DNA from 2 places in the Kitasatospora sp. NPDC096077 genome. Region 1 is predicted to be linked to the other one. Evidence: riboswitches for the same ligand, from Rfam matches in the RefSeq annotation. Region 1 holds a riboswitch; the other holds the start of a gene.

What was found. A riboswitch is a leader RNA that binds a small molecule or an ion and turns the genes downstream of it on or off. The one in region 1 is predicted to bind cyclic di-AMP.
Region 2: another riboswitch for cyclic di-AMP. It lies ahead of ABTZ03_RS12135 (transglycosylase family protein); the one in region 1 lies ahead of ABTZ03_RS16035 (M23 family metallopeptidase).

The regions. Positions count from the first base shown of each region.
Region 1 is NZ_JBEOSV010000014.1:123,994-131,747, reverse strand. It holds gene ABTZ03_RS16040 (hypothetical protein) at 1-680, shown strand, start outside; gene ABTZ03_RS16035 (M23 family metallopeptidase) at 849-1,682, opposite strand; cyclic di-AMP (ydaO/yuaA leader) riboswitch at 1,695-1,853, opposite strand; gene ABTZ03_RS16030 (YiaA/YiaB family inner membrane protein) at 2,051-2,341, shown strand; gene ABTZ03_RS16025 (alpha/beta fold hydrolase) at 2,452-3,276, shown strand; gene ABTZ03_RS16020 (TetR/AcrR family transcriptional regulator) at 3,305-3,883, shown strand; gene ABTZ03_RS16015 (PP2C family protein-serine/threonine phosphatase) at 4,464-5,588, shown strand; gene ABTZ03_RS16010 (SpoIIE family protein phosphatase) at 5,620-7,754, shown strand, end outside.
Region 2 is NZ_JBEOSV010000009.1:189,413-197,166, reverse strand. It holds gene ABTZ03_RS12140 (hypothetical protein) at 32-979, shown strand; cyclic di-AMP (ydaO/yuaA leader) riboswitch at 1,454-1,616, shown strand; gene ABTZ03_RS12135 (transglycosylase family protein) at 1,624-2,967, shown strand; gene ABTZ03_RS12130 (hypothetical protein) at 3,180-3,380, shown strand; gene ABTZ03_RS12125 (LacI family DNA-binding transcriptional regulator) at 3,478-4,497, opposite strand; gene ABTZ03_RS12120 (glycoside hydrolase family 13 protein) at 4,523-6,220, opposite strand; gene ABTZ03_RS12115 (sugar ABC transporter permease) at 6,276-7,181, opposite strand; gene ABTZ03_RS12110 (carbohydrate ABC transporter permease) at 7,236-7,754, opposite strand, start outside.

The DNA.
Region 1 (7,754 bases):
AGCGGCTCCACCTCTACGTCCAGCCCGCCCCGGAACAGGACCCGCTGGCCTACGGCGAGGCGGTGCGGCTGCTGGTCGACCACCAGCGGGCCGCGAAGCGGCTCAACGCCAAGCGGCAGGAGCGGCTGCACGCCGAAGCCGAGTGGCAGGGCGAGGTGGCGGTCGGGCTGCTGCACCGCGCCGACCTGGTGACCTGGCCCCGGCTGTACGCGGTGCTGCTGCACGCGCACGACGTGGACGTGACCGACCCGGCAGCCGTCCGGGACTGGCTGGCGGGCTTCGCCGGACTGACCGAGGACGAGCGCCTGGCCGGGTACCAGGCGCTGACGCCGACCGGATGGCTGGACGACCCGGACGAGCAGGGCTGGTGGGCGCCGGGCCGGGTGCTGTCGGTCGGCATGGCCACCGACGGCGCGCGGCGGCTGCTGGAGCAGGGCCTGATGCGGCGCAGCTACCGCAACCTGGCCGAGCTGAACGCGCTGGGGCGGCCGATGCCGGACGAACTGACCGGGGGCTTCGAGGAGTTCGAGGAGGCGGCGGCCGAAGCGGCGCTCGACCTGCTCGGCGAGTGGACGGTGCCCGGGCTGCCGCGGCTGCTGGTCGAGGAGTTCCCGGAGCTCGCGCCGGAGCCGGGGACGGCGGAGATCGACGCGTACCTGGCACAGCTGCCGGCGGAGTGAGGTGCCGCGAAGGCCCCGGACGCGCGTGCGTGCGCGCGTGCGTGCGCGCGTGCGTGCGCGCGTGCGTGCGCGCGTGCGTCCGGGGCCTTCGACTACGGGTTCGCCGGCAGCCGACCGCCGACTGCCGACTGCCGACTGCCGACTGCCGACCGCTACGGGTTCACCGGGTCACGGGTTGAGGCCGTGCTGCTGGAGCCAGGGCTCCGGGTCGACCGGGGCGCCGCCGCCGGGGCGGACCTCCAGGTGCAGGTGCGGGCCGGTCACGTTGCCGGTCGCGCCGACCTTGCCGATCTGCTGGCCGGCGGTCACCTTGCCGGAGCCCTTGATGATCGAGGAGAGGTGGCAGTACCAGATCTCGGTGCCGTCGGGCAGGGTCTCGACGATCCGGTAGCCGTACGCGCCGGACCAGCCGGCCGAGGTGATGGTGCCCTGGCCGACCGCGTGGACCGCGGTGCCGGTGTCGGCGGCGAAGTCCAGGCCGGTGTGCAGGTGGGCCCAGTAGCGGGCGCTCTGGCCGTAGTGGGCGGAGAGGCTGTAGTCCTTCACCGGCAGGGTGAGGGCGGCGGCCTTGACCCGCTCGGCCTCCTCGGCGGCGCGCTTGGCCTCAGCCTCCTTGGCGGCGGCCTTGGCCTCCGCCTCCTGCGCGGCCTGCACGCGGGCGGTCTCCTCGGCGGCGGTGCGCTGGCCGTCGGCCTGCTGCTGGATCCGGGCGGCGAGCGCCAGGCCGGGGTCGGCGGCCAGGGCGACCGGGATCTCGTCCTGGGCCTCGATGGCGGGCGCGGCGGCCGGGGTCGCGGAGGCGAAGCCGGTGGCGCCCAGGGTGGCGGCGACGGCGGTGACGCCGAGCAGCGGGGAGGCTCCGCGGGTCTGACGCGGCATCCGGTGGCGGTTGGCCTCGGCCTCCGGTGCGAGCGCCTCGGGGCTGTCCGGGACGGGGTGGTCGAGGAGCTGGGTACCGGCTGCGGGGCCGGCCGGGTGTGCCGGGGTGTGCGTCGACGCCACGGAGGCGCGCTCCTTTCCTTCCTTCGCGCCTACCGGGTTAGCTGACGGGTTCGGAGCAGGAAGGTCTCCTACGGCCGGGCCGGGGCCCCGCCGATTCACCCCAAGGAACGTGGTTCCCCGGCTCCCTGACCTGCCCGGAGGCCGGTCGGCGGGATTAGGCGACGGCGCACGGTGCCGTCTGGGTACGGCGTTGACGACCGCGCTGCGTTATCAAACGTTAATCCTAGGAGGCTCTGATTCCAAGCCATCCGTCCGGGACGGCTGTGGACCAGGTGATCGGACGTCAACGAACGACCCTTCAATCAACCGGCCCCATCTGAGTACTCCTACTCATGTGCGATCCGGCCGGACGCCCGCATCCTGACGCCATGAGCGCACCGATGCAGTCACGCACCACGGCCGCGTACTACGCCCAGGCCGTCCTCTCCTTCGCCATCTCGGCCGTGGCCCTCGCCGCCGGGATCGCCTACCTGCCCGTCGGCGGCTGGACCCGGGCCTTCCTCGGGATCGGCCTCCTCTACACCGTCACCTCCTCGTTCACGCTGGCCAAGGTGATCCGGGACCGGCAGGAGTCCACGGACACCGTCGCCCGGGTCGACCAGGCCCGGCTGGAGAAGCTGCTCAGCGAGCACGACCCGTTCCGGGTCGAGGGGCCCTGAGCGGGGTCGCCCGGGGTTGCCGGAGGCTTTCGCGAGGGCTTGACGGCTAAGGCTATTAGCCTTAGCTTTATGGCTATCGGCAGCAACGAGCGAGCCAGCGGAGGCCCACCATGAACGGCACCACCACCCCGAGCACCCAGTACCTCGACGTCACCGGCGGCCGGCTCGCGTACGACGACACCCGGCAGGGCGACGGCACCCCCGTCGTCCTGCTCCCCGGAATGCTCGACTCCCGCCGCGCCTACCGGCACCTGCACCCGCTGCTCACCGCGGCCGGGCACCGGGTCGTCACCATGGACGTGCGCGGCTTCGGCGAGTCCTCGATCGCCTGGGACGACTACAGCCCCGCCGCCGTCGCCACCGACGTCCTCGCCCTGCTCGACCACCTCGGCATCGAACGGGCCGTCCTGGTCGGCCAGTCCTACACCGGGGCGACCGTCGTCAAGATCGCCGGGGACGCCCCCCAGCGGGTCGCCGGGATCGCGCTGATCGACGCCTTCGTCGAGCACCGGGCCAACGCCCTGATGAAGGGCGTCATGGTCGTGATGGGCGCCGCGATGGTCCGGTGGCCCGGCATCTGGGGCTACTACCTCCGCAAGATGGCCTTCCCCGGCCCCCGCCCCGCCGACCTCGACGGCTACGTGGACGGGCTGGTCGCCGCCCTGCACACCCCCGGCCGCAGGACCGCCACCCGAGGCCACGTCACCGGCGACTCCGCGCCGATCGGCTGGTGCGCGGCCGTCCGCTGCCCCGCCCTGGTGCTGATGGGCAGCAAGGACCCCGACTTCCCGAAGCCCGAGGCCGTCGCCGACCTCCAGGCCGAGAAGCTCGGCGCGCGGAAGGTCATGATCGAGGGGTCCGGGCACTACCCGATGGCCGACAACCCGCGGGCCGTCGCCGACGCCCTGCTGCCCTTCCTCGCCGAACTCGCCTGACCCCTCGCCCCCCGGAGAGCCCACCACCATGCCCCGCGTAGGACTGACCCCCGAGCAGGTCGTCGACCACGCCCTCGCCCTCATCGACGACCAGGGCACCGAGGCCCTCACCCTCGCCTCCGTCGCCGCCCGCGCCGGGGTCGCCACCCCCTCGCTGTACAAGCACGTCAGCGGCGGGCTCGCCGAACTACGGCGGCTCATCGCCGTCCGGGTCACCGAGGAACTCGCCGACCGACTGGCCGAAGCCGCCGTCGGCCGCAGCGGGGACGACGCGGTCACCGCCGTCCTGCGCGCCTACCAGGCCTACGCCACCCGCCACCCGCACCGCTACACCGCCCTCCCCCAGGCCCCGCAGCCCGACGAGGACCTCACCCGCGCCGCCACCCGCCTGGTCGGCGTCATCATCGCCGTCCTCCGCGGCTACGGCCTCGACGGCTCCGAGGCGATCCACGCGGCCCGCACCGTCCGCTCCCTCGCCCACGGCTTCGCCTCGCTGTCCATCACCGGTGCCTTCCAACTCACCGAGGACCTCACCACCACCCACGACCGCCTCATCACCACCCTCACCACGGGCCTCCACTCCTGGCCCCGGCCGGCGAAGGACTAGCAACCCCCAGCCCGGCCACGGCAGCGGGCCCGAGCACGAGAAGTCGGCCGAGCCGACTTCCCACGGCAGGCGGCAACAGCCACCACTCGCCTGGGGAACCACTCACCACGCGGGCTGATCAACACGAGAAGTCGGGCCTGTCGACTTCTCGCGCCGCAGGCAGTCCACAGGCGATCAGAGCACCGGCGCCCGCGCAGGAAGTCGGTCTGGCCGACTTCCTGCGCAGCGTGAAGTGCGTGGCGGCTGCCGGCAGCAGGGCTCACGGGGGTGGGCGGACGCAGCCGAGGCCCGATGGAAGGAGGGGCGAGCCGCACCGGAGTGGGCGCGGCACCGGCAGCAGGGGCAGCGCCACGCAGCGGGGAGGGAGGCAGCGGGGCGGGGAAGAGGCGCGAGCCGGACCGGGGCAGGCGCGCGACCGGCGGCAGGGGGAAACGCCACGCGGTGGGGGCAGCGCCGCAGGACAGGGCGGCCCGGGGTGGTGGGGAGGGACGCCGTGGGGGGTGGGGGTGGACGGGTTAGTGTGGCCGGGCTGACTGGTGGTCATGACAGGGGACCGCCCACGCCTTCGCGGAGGTTCCGGGTGCCCGCACTGATAGCAAGGGTGCGGCGGTGGTACGGGCGGTTGCTGGACGGGGACGTCCGGGCGGGGCGGGTGGCGTTGGGGCTGCTGTTCGCGCTGACGGTGGTGCTGGGGGTGCTGCCGCTGCTGTTGCCGTACGGGTGGCCGCCGTCGGCCCTGGTGCTGCCGTTGGTGGTGGGCGGGATGGTGCTGCGGCGGGGGCAGTTGCTGGTGCTGGTGTGTGCGGCGCTGGCGGGCAGCGGGCTGGGCGCGGTGGTGCAGGACCCGCGCGGGGTGCGCTGGGGGGTGACGGTGGTGCTGGCCGCGACCGGGGCCACGGTGCTGACGGCGAACCGTTTCCGGCACCGGCTGGGGCTGCGCGGCACCCAGGGCGACTCGATGCTGCTGGAGCTGGCGGAGCACAACCGGACGCTGGCCCGGCTGCCGGAGCGGCTGCTGGACTGGCACTTCGACAGCGCGCTGGCCCCGGCCGGGGACGCCTCGTTCTCGGGGGACTTCCTGCTGTGCGCCCACCGCCCGGAGGAGGACCTGCTGGAGCTGGTGCTGGTGGACGTGTCGGGCAAGGGCAGCCGGGCGGCGGCCCGGTCGACCCATCTGTCCGGTGCCTTCGGGATGCTGCTGGGCCGGGTGCCGCCGGAGGCCTTCCTGCCGGCCGCCAACGACCACCTGGTGCGGATGGGCTGGGAGGACGACTTCGCGACCGCCGTCCACCTGGCGCTGCACCCGGCGACCGGCCGCTACCGGCTGTTCAACGCGGGTCATCCGCCGCCGGTGCGGTTCTGCCGGAGGAACGGCTGGCTGCCGTCGGAGCACGGCGGTCCGGCACTGGGGCTGGTGCCGGGGGCGCCGTACCCGGCGGTGGAGGGGCGGCTGGCGCACGGCGATTCGCTGCTGTTGTTCAGCGACGGCCTGGTGGAGGTGCCGGGCCGGGACCTGGACGAGGGCGTCACCCGGCTGCTGACGGCCGCCGAGCCGGAGGTGCGCACCCACCTGCCGCAGCAGCAGGCGGTCCGGGGCGCGGCGCACCGGCTGGTGGCCGCGGTGGCGCAGGACGTCGCGGACGACCGGACGCTGGTGCTGGTGCGCCGGCTGCGGACGGCCGCGGACCACCGAAATGGGGTATGAAGATTGGGTGTCCTCCCCCGTCCGTAGCCCGATGCGCTGTGTGCGTCTGCTGCTCGGCTGCTCCAGCGCCGCCGAGCTGCTGGGCACCGTGCTCGCCGAGGGGCCGGTCTGGATCACCGGCGAGGGTTCCGCGCTCTACCTGCTGGACTCGGCCGGGATGCTCCGGCTGACCGCCTCGCACGGACTGCCGGACTGGGCGCACGAGCGCTACGGGCTGGTCGACCCGGCCGGTGAGCTGCCCGCCGCGGTGGCGCTGCGGCTGCGCCGCCCGTATCTGCTCAGCCCCGAGCACACCAGCGTCGACTACCCGAACCGGAACGCCGGCCTGGGCACCGGGATGGTCGCCGTGGTCGCCCTGCCGCTGGTGGTGGACGAGCGGCCGATCGGCGTGCTGGCCCTCGCGCTGGCGCACCGGGGCACCGTGCCGGGGCGCGACCTGGACGTGCTGGAGACCATCGCCGGGGCCTGCGCCCACCGGCTGCACCACCTGCTGGACCACGGCCCGGCCCACGCGGAGCCCCGGCCGGCGGACGCGGGGCCCGGATCCGCCCACGCCGACGCCCGCCCGGCCCACGCGGAGCCCCGTCCGCCGCGGCGCACGGAACCGGGCCCCGCCCCGTCCCACCCGCTGCTGTCGCTGGCGGTCCGCGCCGCCGGGCACGGCGCCTTCGAACGCGACCTGGTCACCGGCGAGAGCCACTGGGACGCCGCCGCCTTCGCGCTGGCCGGCCGACCGGTCGCCCCGGACGGGGCCGCCCCGGAGCTGGAGCGGATCGTCCACCCCGAGGACCTGCCGGACGTCCGGGCCGCCCTGGCGGAGGCGCTGGCCGGCGGCGGCCGCTACCGGATCGGCTACCGGATGCTGCGCCCGGGCGGCCGGGTGGTGCGGGTCGAGGAGTCCGGCGAGGTGATGCTGGACGTGCACGGCCGTCCGGTGCGGATGGCCGGGCTGATCGCGGACGTGGACCACCGGCCGGCCCGGGAGGTCGGGTCCGGGCCCGACCCGGCCGGGGCCCGGACCGCCCTGCTGCTGTCGCTCACCCGGGCGCTGTCCCGCGCGGTGACCGTACGGGACGTCACCGCCGCGGTGACCGACGTCGCCGGGCCGGCCTTCGGCGCCGACAGCATCGTGCTCGACCTGGTGGACGAGGGCCGGCTGCTGCCGGTCTCGCACACCGTGTACGGCGGCCCGCGCCGCGCCGAGCTGACTCGGCTGGCGGACCTCTCCGCCCCGGTGATGCAGGACTCGTTGGCCCGGTCCGCCCCGCTGTTCAGCGAGCCCGGCAACCGGCCGAGGGCAACGGGGGCGCCGGCCGCCTGGGCGGTGCTGCCGCTGGTCGCCTCGGGCCGGCAGGTCGGCTCCTGCCTGATCACCTTCGCCGCCGAGCGCGCCTTCAGCCGCGAGGACCGCACCCTGTACTCGGCGTTCGCCGGGATCCTCGCGCAGTCCCTGGAACGGGCCCGGCTGTACGACACCCACCACCACCGGGCCGGTGAGCTGCAGCGCGCGATGCTGCCGCGCACGCTGCCCCGGCTGCCGGGGATCGCCAGTGCCGCCCGCTACCTGCCGAGCACCGAGGGGATGCAGATCGGCGGCGACTGGTACGACCTGTTGAAGCTGCCGGACGGCCGGATCGGGCTGGTGATCGGTGACGTGCAGGGCCACAACGCCGAGGCGACCGCCGTGATGGGTCAACTGCGCAGCGGTCTGCGGGCGTACGCCACCGACGGGCACGATCCGGCCGCCACCCTGGCCCGGACCAGTCGGCTGCTGGCCGAGCTGGACACCGAGCTGTTCGCGACCTGCCTCTACCTGACCCTGGACCCGGCGGACGGCGGTCTGACCGCGGCCCGGGCCGGGCACCCGGCGCCGGTGCGGATCGCCGCCGACGCCACCGCCGTCGAGCTGGAGCTGCCGGGCGGCCCGCCGCTGGGGGTGGACCCGGGGCAGGCGTATCCGCTGGCCACCGGGCGGCTGGGGGCCGGCGAGACGCTGCTGGCCTACACCGACGGGCTGGTCGAGGACCGCGAGGAGGACTACGACGAGTCGGTACAGCGGATGCTGGGCGGGCTGGAGCTGTGGGCCCGGCAGACCGGTCCGGGCCGGATCGGGCCGGCGCCGGCCCTGGAGCGGCTGGCCGACCTGCTCACCCTCAATGTGACCGA
Region 2 (7,754 bases), on a different contig from region 1:
CCTGACGGGCCGATGTCCTACGATCTCCGGCATGAGCACCGCAGCCATCCCGGGCGCGCCACTGCCCGTCCGCACTCCAGGTTCCCGTGCGCGGGGGCGCCACCGCCGCCCCGAGCGCCCCGAGATCCGCACCGGCTCGCCGGCCCTGGTGCTCGCCGTACCCGCGACCGCGGGGCCCGAGTCCCGTTCGGTCGTCGAGGAGTTGCTCTCGATCGTCCGCAGCGAGCACACCGGCGTCCAGGCCGCGGTCGGCTACCTGCCCGGCGGCGCCGAGACCGGGAGCACGGAGGAGCGCACCGTCGCGGAGCTGCTGGCGGCGGCCGCCGAGGCCGGACTGCCGACGCCCGTCGTGGTGCCGCTGGTGCCCGGTCCGCACGACTTCCTGACCGGGCTTCACGCCCTCGCCGCCGAGTACGGCGCGACCGTCACGGACACCCTGGGCCCGCACCCGCTGCTCGCCGAGGCCGTCCACGTACGACTGTCCGAGGCCGGGCTGGCCCGGGCCGACCGGGCCCGGCTGTTCGCCATCGCGACCGCCGCGGACGGCGTGGTCCTTACCACCGTCGGCGGCGAGGAGGCGGCCGCCGCGGCCGGGATCACCGGCGTGCTGCTGGCCGCCCGGCTGGCCGTCCCGGTCGTCGCCGCGGCGCTCGACGTGCCCGGCTCGGTCGCCGGGGCCGTCAACCACCTCAAGGAGACCGGCTCCCAGCGTCCGGCGCTGGCCCCGCTGGTGATCGGCCCGGAGGCGGACTCCGAGCTGCTCGCCACGGCCGCCGAGGAGACCGGCTGCCCGTCGGCCGCGCCGCTGGGCGCCTACTCGGCCGTCGGCCAGCTGATCGCCTCCACCTACCTGGCCGCCCTGCCGACGCCGACGGCCGAGGAGCTGGCCGAGGCCGAGGCGGAGGCCGCCACCACCGTCGGCGCCGGGGAGGGCTCCCGGCGGGCCCACGCGGCCGCCGAGGGGCCCGTGGAGGGCTGACGGAGGCCCGTCCGCGCACCCGCGACGGCGTCGCGGCCACCCCACACCACCGAAGGGCCCGGAACGATCGCGTTCCGGGCCCTTCCGGCGTGCGCGGATTGCCCCGCAGGAGAGTTAAGCGGTCAATGCGGCGCAATGTCCGTTTCCGGCGCCTTTGTCGATGAATAGCCCGCGCGCTGTCGCGCCCGCGCTCCGCCGTCGCTCCCCAGGTTCCACCGCACGCCCCCATTGCGCTTCAACACTCCGTCACTTCACTTCTGAGGCGGAGCCAGTTATGAGAATCCAGCGCGACATTGCCGGTAAATGATCAATTTCGATCATGAATTACGGCCCATTTGGCATTCCACACTAAACCGTGATGCGCATCACAGGTATTTGCAGTTTGAACTTAAGTCTGCTTAACGTGCTCCCCGTTCGTGACCACACGGACCCAGTTCATCCGCGACGCCGAGTCCTGCCGTCGGATGTCCTGGCAGCGCGAAAACGCATCACGGCAGGAGCGGGGGAACCACAGGTAAGTCGCCCCGGACCATTTCCCGGAAACGGTCCAGGGCTAGGGGTGAAGCCGCGCAGAAGCGCGGCCGGGCAACTCCAGCCCGAATCCGACAGCTCACCTCGCAGGCGTGGGAGAGGACCGCGTCTTCATGCTGCCTTCCAACGGCAACCGCCTGTCCAGCCGCACCCGTCGCGTCATCGCCGCCCTCGGCGTCGCCGGCGTCGGCCTCACCGTCCCCTGCCTCACCACCGGCACCGCCAACGCCGCCCCGGTCTCCACCTGGGACAAGGTCGCCCAGTGCGAGAGCACCGGCAACTGGAGCATCAACACCGGCAACGGCTTCTACGGCGGCCTGCAGTTCACCTCCAGCACCTGGGCCGCCTTCGGCGGCACCGCCTACGCCCCGCAGGCCAACCAGGCCACCAAGGACCAGCAGATCGCCGTCGCCGAGAAGGTCCTCGCCTCGCAGGGCCCCGGCGCCTGGCCGGTCTGCTCGGTCCAGGCCGGGCTGACCAAGGGCGGCGCCGCGGCGTCCGTCGACACCTCGGCCGGCGCCTCCACCGGTGCCGCCGCCGGTGCCACCAGCAAGCCCGCCGCCAAGCCCGCCCAGGGCGGCTCCCAGGCCGCGAAGCCCGCCAAGCCGGCCGCGCCCGCCCAGGACCAGGCCCAGGCCTCCGGTGACTCCGCGTCCGCCACCCCGTCCACCGGATCCGCCGACAGCACCTGGGCCCAGAAGCGCCAGGCGCAGGCCCAGGCCGGCGGCTACACCGTCGTCGACGGCGACTGGCTGTCCACGATCGCCGACAAGCACAACGTCCAGGGCGGCTGGCAGCGGCTCTACGAGCTCAACCGCGGCACCCTGACCGAGGGTCCGGACACCATCTACCCGGGTCAGCAGCTGACCTTCGGTGACGGCGGCGCGGCCCAGGCCGGCCAGGCCTCCGGCACCGCCAAGTCCGGCTCCGACTTCACCTGGTTCGACCGCTCGCAGAAGTCCGGCCAGGCCTCGAACGGCGGTGCCGTGAACGCCAAGCCGATCGACCAGAGCAAGCCGTCCACCTCGAAGCCGGCCAAGCCCGCCGCCAAGCCGGCTCCCCAGACCCAGACCCAGACCCCGGCCCCGGCCGCCACCGGCAGCATGGCCGCCGCGGTCTCCTTCGCCCAGTCGAAGGTCGGCCAGGCGTACGTCTACGGCGGCACCGGCAACGGCGGTTGGGACTGCTCCGGCCTGACCCAGGCCGCGCTGCGCGCCGCGGGCATCAGCGTCCCGCGCGTCGCCGCCGACCAGGCCGCCGCCAGCACCCACGTCTCGCTGGACAGCCTGCAGCCGGGCGACCTGCTGTTCTGGTCGAACAACGGCCAGGACTCCGGCGTCTACCACGTCGCCATCTACATCGGCAACGGCCAGTACGTCGAGGCCGCCAACCCGAGCTCGGGCGTCCGTCTCCAGACCGTCGCCAACTGGGCCCCGGACTTCGCCGGCCGGGTCTGAGCCCGAGGTCGGCGTGCGGCCGACAGCCGACGGATGACGACTGACAGCTGACGGATTTCATCGACTGTCGGTCGTCAGCCGTCCACCGACCGCCCCGGGAAGAGTCTGGTCGCTCTCCCCGGGGCTTCGGCGTACCCGGGAGACCGGCCTCCGCATGGTCAAACCCCGCCCCGGCAGGCATGCTGCTGCTCTGCACCCGAGGAGGAGTCACCATGGCCCAGGTCACCATCACCCTCGACGCGAACCTCGCGATCGACGCGATGCTGCTCTCCGGCACCAAGAACCCCCAGGACGCCGTCGAGCTGGTGGTCCGCGACTACCTGGCCCGCGGCCGCCGCACCGGGACCCGGACCGGCGACGCCGCCGACGGCCACCGGGTCAGCACCGACCGCCCGACCGCCCAGGAGGGCTGACCCGGGCCGCCCAGGAGGGCTGAGCCGGACCGCACGCGAACGGGCCCCGGAAGGCAACCGCCCTCCGGGGCCCGTCAGTTGACGCGACCCACCAGCCTCAGCGCGCGCAGGCCCCGGTGGACCCCCGCATCACCAGCTCCGGCTGGAACATGAACTCCCCGCGCTGGGCGGCGTTCCCGCCGACCTCCTCCAGCAGGGCGTCCACCGCCGCCGTCGCCATCGCCTCGACCGGCTGCCGGATGGTCGTCAACGGCGGCTCGGTGAAGGCGATCAGCGGCGAGTCGTCGAAACCGACCACCGAGACGTCCTGCGGCACCGACAGCCCGCGCTGGCGCACCGCCCGGATCGCCCCGAGCGCCATCATGTCGCTCCCGCAGACGATCGCCGTGCAGCCCTTGTCGAGCAGCGCGCCGGCCGCGGCGTGCCCGCCCTCCACGCTGAACAGCGTGTGGTGGACGAGCCCCTCGGCCTCCTCCGCACCGAGCCCGAGCACCTCGCGCAGCGCCGCCGTGAAGCCCTCGATCTTGCGAAGCACCGGCACGTACCGCCGCTGCCCGACCGCCAGGCCGATCCGCTCGTGCCCGAGTTCGGCCAGGTGCTGGACGGCCATCCACATCGCGGAGCGGTCGTCCGGCGAGATGAACGGCGCGTCGATCTTCTCGCTGTAGCCGTTGATCAGCACGAACGGCACCCCGCGCCCGGACAGTCGGGCGTAGCGGTCGTGGTCGGCCGTGGAGTCGGCGTGCAGTCCGGAGACGAAGACGATGCCCGCCACGCCCCGGTCCACCAGCATCTCGACCAGTTCGTCCTCGGTGGAGCCGCCCGGGGTCTGGGTGCAGAGCACCGGCGTGAACCCGTGCCGGCTGAGCACCTGCTCGATCACCTGCGCCAGCGCGGGGAAGATCGGGTTGCTCAACTCCGGTGTGATCAGCCCGATCAGCCCGGCGCTGCGCTGGCGCAGCCGGGTCGGCCGCTCGTAGCCGAGCACGTCCAGCGCCGCCAGGACGGTCTGCCTGGTGGCGGCGGAGACGTTCGCCTTGCCGTTGAGCACGCGGGAGACGGTGGCTTCGCTGACCCCCGCCTGTGCCGCGATGTCTGAGAGTCGCGCCGTAGTCACGGTCCCAGAGCCTATTGCAACCACGTCAGACCGCCCACCAGCCGGTGGTGTCCGGAGCGAGCACCGTCTCGCCGCCCTCGACCACGAGGTCGGCCGAGGCGAGCAGCAGCCGGCCCGGGGCGGCGATCCGCACCGGCTCGCCGGTGGTGTTCACCGTGCAGACGAAGGAGCCGCGCCGGAAGGCCAGGGTGCCCTCGGGGCCGTCCAGCCACTCGACCTCGGTCCCGGCGCCGAGGTCCGGCTGCGCCCGGCGGACGGCCAGCGCGCTGCGGTAGAGCTCCAGGGTGGAGGACGGGTCGCCGGTCTGCGCCTCGACGCTCAGCCCGGCCCACTCGGCCGGCTGCGGCAGCCAGGACGGACCGCCCGCGACCGGTCCGAAGCCGTACGGGGCCTCGGTGCCGGACCACGGGATCGGCACCCGGCAGCCGTCGCGGTAGCCGTCCTGGCCGGCCTGGCGGAAGAAGGACGGGTCCTGGCGGACCTCGTCCGGCAGGTCGGTGACGTCCGGCAGGCCGAGCTCCTCGCCCTGGTAGACGTACGCGGAGCCGGGCAGCGCGAGCATCAGCAGGGTGGCGGCGCGGGCCCGGCGCAGGCCGAGCGCGCGGTCGCCCGGGGTGCGGATCTGGGTGCCGAGGCCGGGCTCGTTGGCGAACCGGGTGGCGTGCCGGGTGACGTCGTGGTTGGACAGCACCCAGGTGGTGGGGGCGTCGACCGGGCGCATCGAGTCGAGCGACAGGTCGATCACCTCGCGCAGCGCGGCGGCGTCCCAATCGGTGCCCAGGTACTGGAAGTTGAAGGCCTGGTGCAGCTCGTCCGGACGGACGTAGTTGGCGGTGCGCTGGACGGTCGGGGTCCAGGCCTCGGCGACGCCGATCCGCTGGCCCGGGTACTCGTCGAGGATCCCGCGCCAGCTGCGGTAGATCTCGTGCACGCCGTCCTGGTCGAAGAACGGCATGACGTCGTTGCCGAGCAGCTTGAGCTGGTCGGCGCCGCCGAGGTCGGGCAGGCCGGGGGCCTTGACCAGGCCGTGGGCGACGTCGATCCGGAAGCCGTCCACGCCCATGTCCAGCCAGAACCGCAGGATCGAGCGGAACTCGTCGGCGACGGCCGGGTTGTCCCAGTTGAAGTCTGGCTGCTCCGGGGCGAACAGGTGCAGGTACCAGTCGCCGGGGGTGCCGTCCGGGTTCTCGGAGCGGGTCCAGGCCGGGCCGCCGAAGATGGACTCCCAGTCGTTGGGCGGCAGTTCGCCGTTCGCGCCCTTGCCGGGGCGGAAGTGGTAGCGGTCGCGCAGCGGGGAGCCGGGGCCCTCGCGCAGGGCGCGCTGGAACCACTCGTGCTGGTCCGAGGAGTGGTTGGGGACGAGGTCGACGATGATCCGCAGCCCCAGCTGGTGGGCGTCCCGGATCAGCGCGTCGGCGTCCAGCAGGGTGCCGAACATCGGGTCCACCGCGCGGTAGTCGGCGACGTCGTAGCCGGCGTCGGCCTGCGGCGAGGCGTAGAACGGGGAGAGCCAGACGGCGTCCACGCCGAGGTCCCGCAGGTACGGCAGGCGGCTGCGGATGCCGGGCAGGTCGCCCATGCCGTCCCCGTTGGAGTCGGCGAAGCTGCGCGGGTACACCTGGTAGATGACCGCGTCCCGCCACCAGCCTCTGGACGCCATGACGTTCGCCTCGTGAGCGGTGTCGGCGGCGGGCCGGGAGGTGTCGGCCAGGTTCTGGGTCATGGACGGTATCCCTTGGGGACTAGAGGAGCGAGAAGCGCTGGGAGGCGGCTGGGCGTCACGACTTGGAGGCACCGGCGGTCAGGCCGGTGACCAGGTGGCGCTGCACCAGGTAGAAGAAGGCCGCGGAGGGGATCGCGATCAGCACCGCGGTGGCGGCCATCAGGTTCCACTGGGCGTCGTGCTCGCTGACGAAGGTCTGCAGGCCGACGGCCAGCGTGTACTTGTCGGAGCTGAGCATGAAGGTGGAGGCGAACGGCACCTCGGCCCAGTAGGTGAGGAAGGAGTAGAAGGCGGCGACCGCCAGGCCCGGGCGGGCCAGCGGCAGCACCAGCCGCCAGAAGGTGCCGAACGGGCTGAGCCCGTCGACCCGGCCGGCCTCGTCGATCTCCACCGGGATGGTGTCGAAGTAGCCCTTCAGCAGCCAGGCGCAGTACGGCACGGTGGTGGTCGAGTAGACCAGGATCAGACCGGCGTAGCTGTCCAGCAGGTCGAGCGCGGAGAGCATCGTGTACATCGGCACGATCAGTACCGCGATCGGGAACATCTGGGTGACCAGCAGCGACCACATCAGCGGCTTGTGCCCGGGGAACTTCATCCGGGACACGGCGTAGCCGGTGGTGGCGGCGACCAGCACGCCGAACACGGTGGTGATGCCGGCCACCAGCAGGGAGTTGCCGAACCAGGTGAAGAAGTCGGTTTCGCCCAGCACGTGCTGGTAGTTGGACAGCGTGAACTTGCCGAAGATCTCGCCGGGGTGGAGGTAGTCGTTCTTGTCCGGTCCGAGCGAGACGAACAGGATCCAGGCGACCGGGAACAGCGCGAGCAGGCTGGCCAGGATCAGCACGGCGTGGGACAGCGCCTTGGACAGCGGGCTGCTCTCGCCGCGCGGGCGGAACTTGGCGGGCCGGGCGGCCGGGGCCGCGGTCGCCGCGGCAGCGGGACGTTCGGTGGTGGTGCTCATCGGGGTTACCTGCCTTCGTGGGTCAACCGGTGCGGGTCAACTGGGTCCGGGGCCTCAGCCGTTGGCCTGCTCGTTGCGGGCGAGCCAGCGCCGGTAGAAGGCGGTGAAGACGATCAGGATGGACAGCAGGATCACGCCGTAGGCGGAGGACTGCGCGTAGTCCCGGGGGATCTGGCCGAAGCCGAGCCGGTAGGCCCAGGTGACCAGCAGCTGGGCGTCCGGGGCGCCCTTGCCGAACAGCAGGAAGATCACGTTGAACTGGTTGAACGTCCAGATCACGCCGAGCAGCACGACGGTGGAGGAGACGCTGCGCAGCCCGGGCAGGGTGATGTGGCGGAACTGCTGCCAGCGGGTGGCGCCGTCCATCTCGGCGGCCTCGTACAGCTCGGCCGGGATCGACTGCAGGCCGCCGAGCAGCGAGATCATCATGAACGGCACCCCGGCCCAGGTGTTGACCAGGATCGCGGCCGACTTCTGCGCCCACGGGTCGGTGAGCCAACCGGGCTCGGGCAGGTGCAGGGCGGAGAGCACGGTGTTGACCACACCGCCGTCCGAGAGCATCAGCCGCCAGGA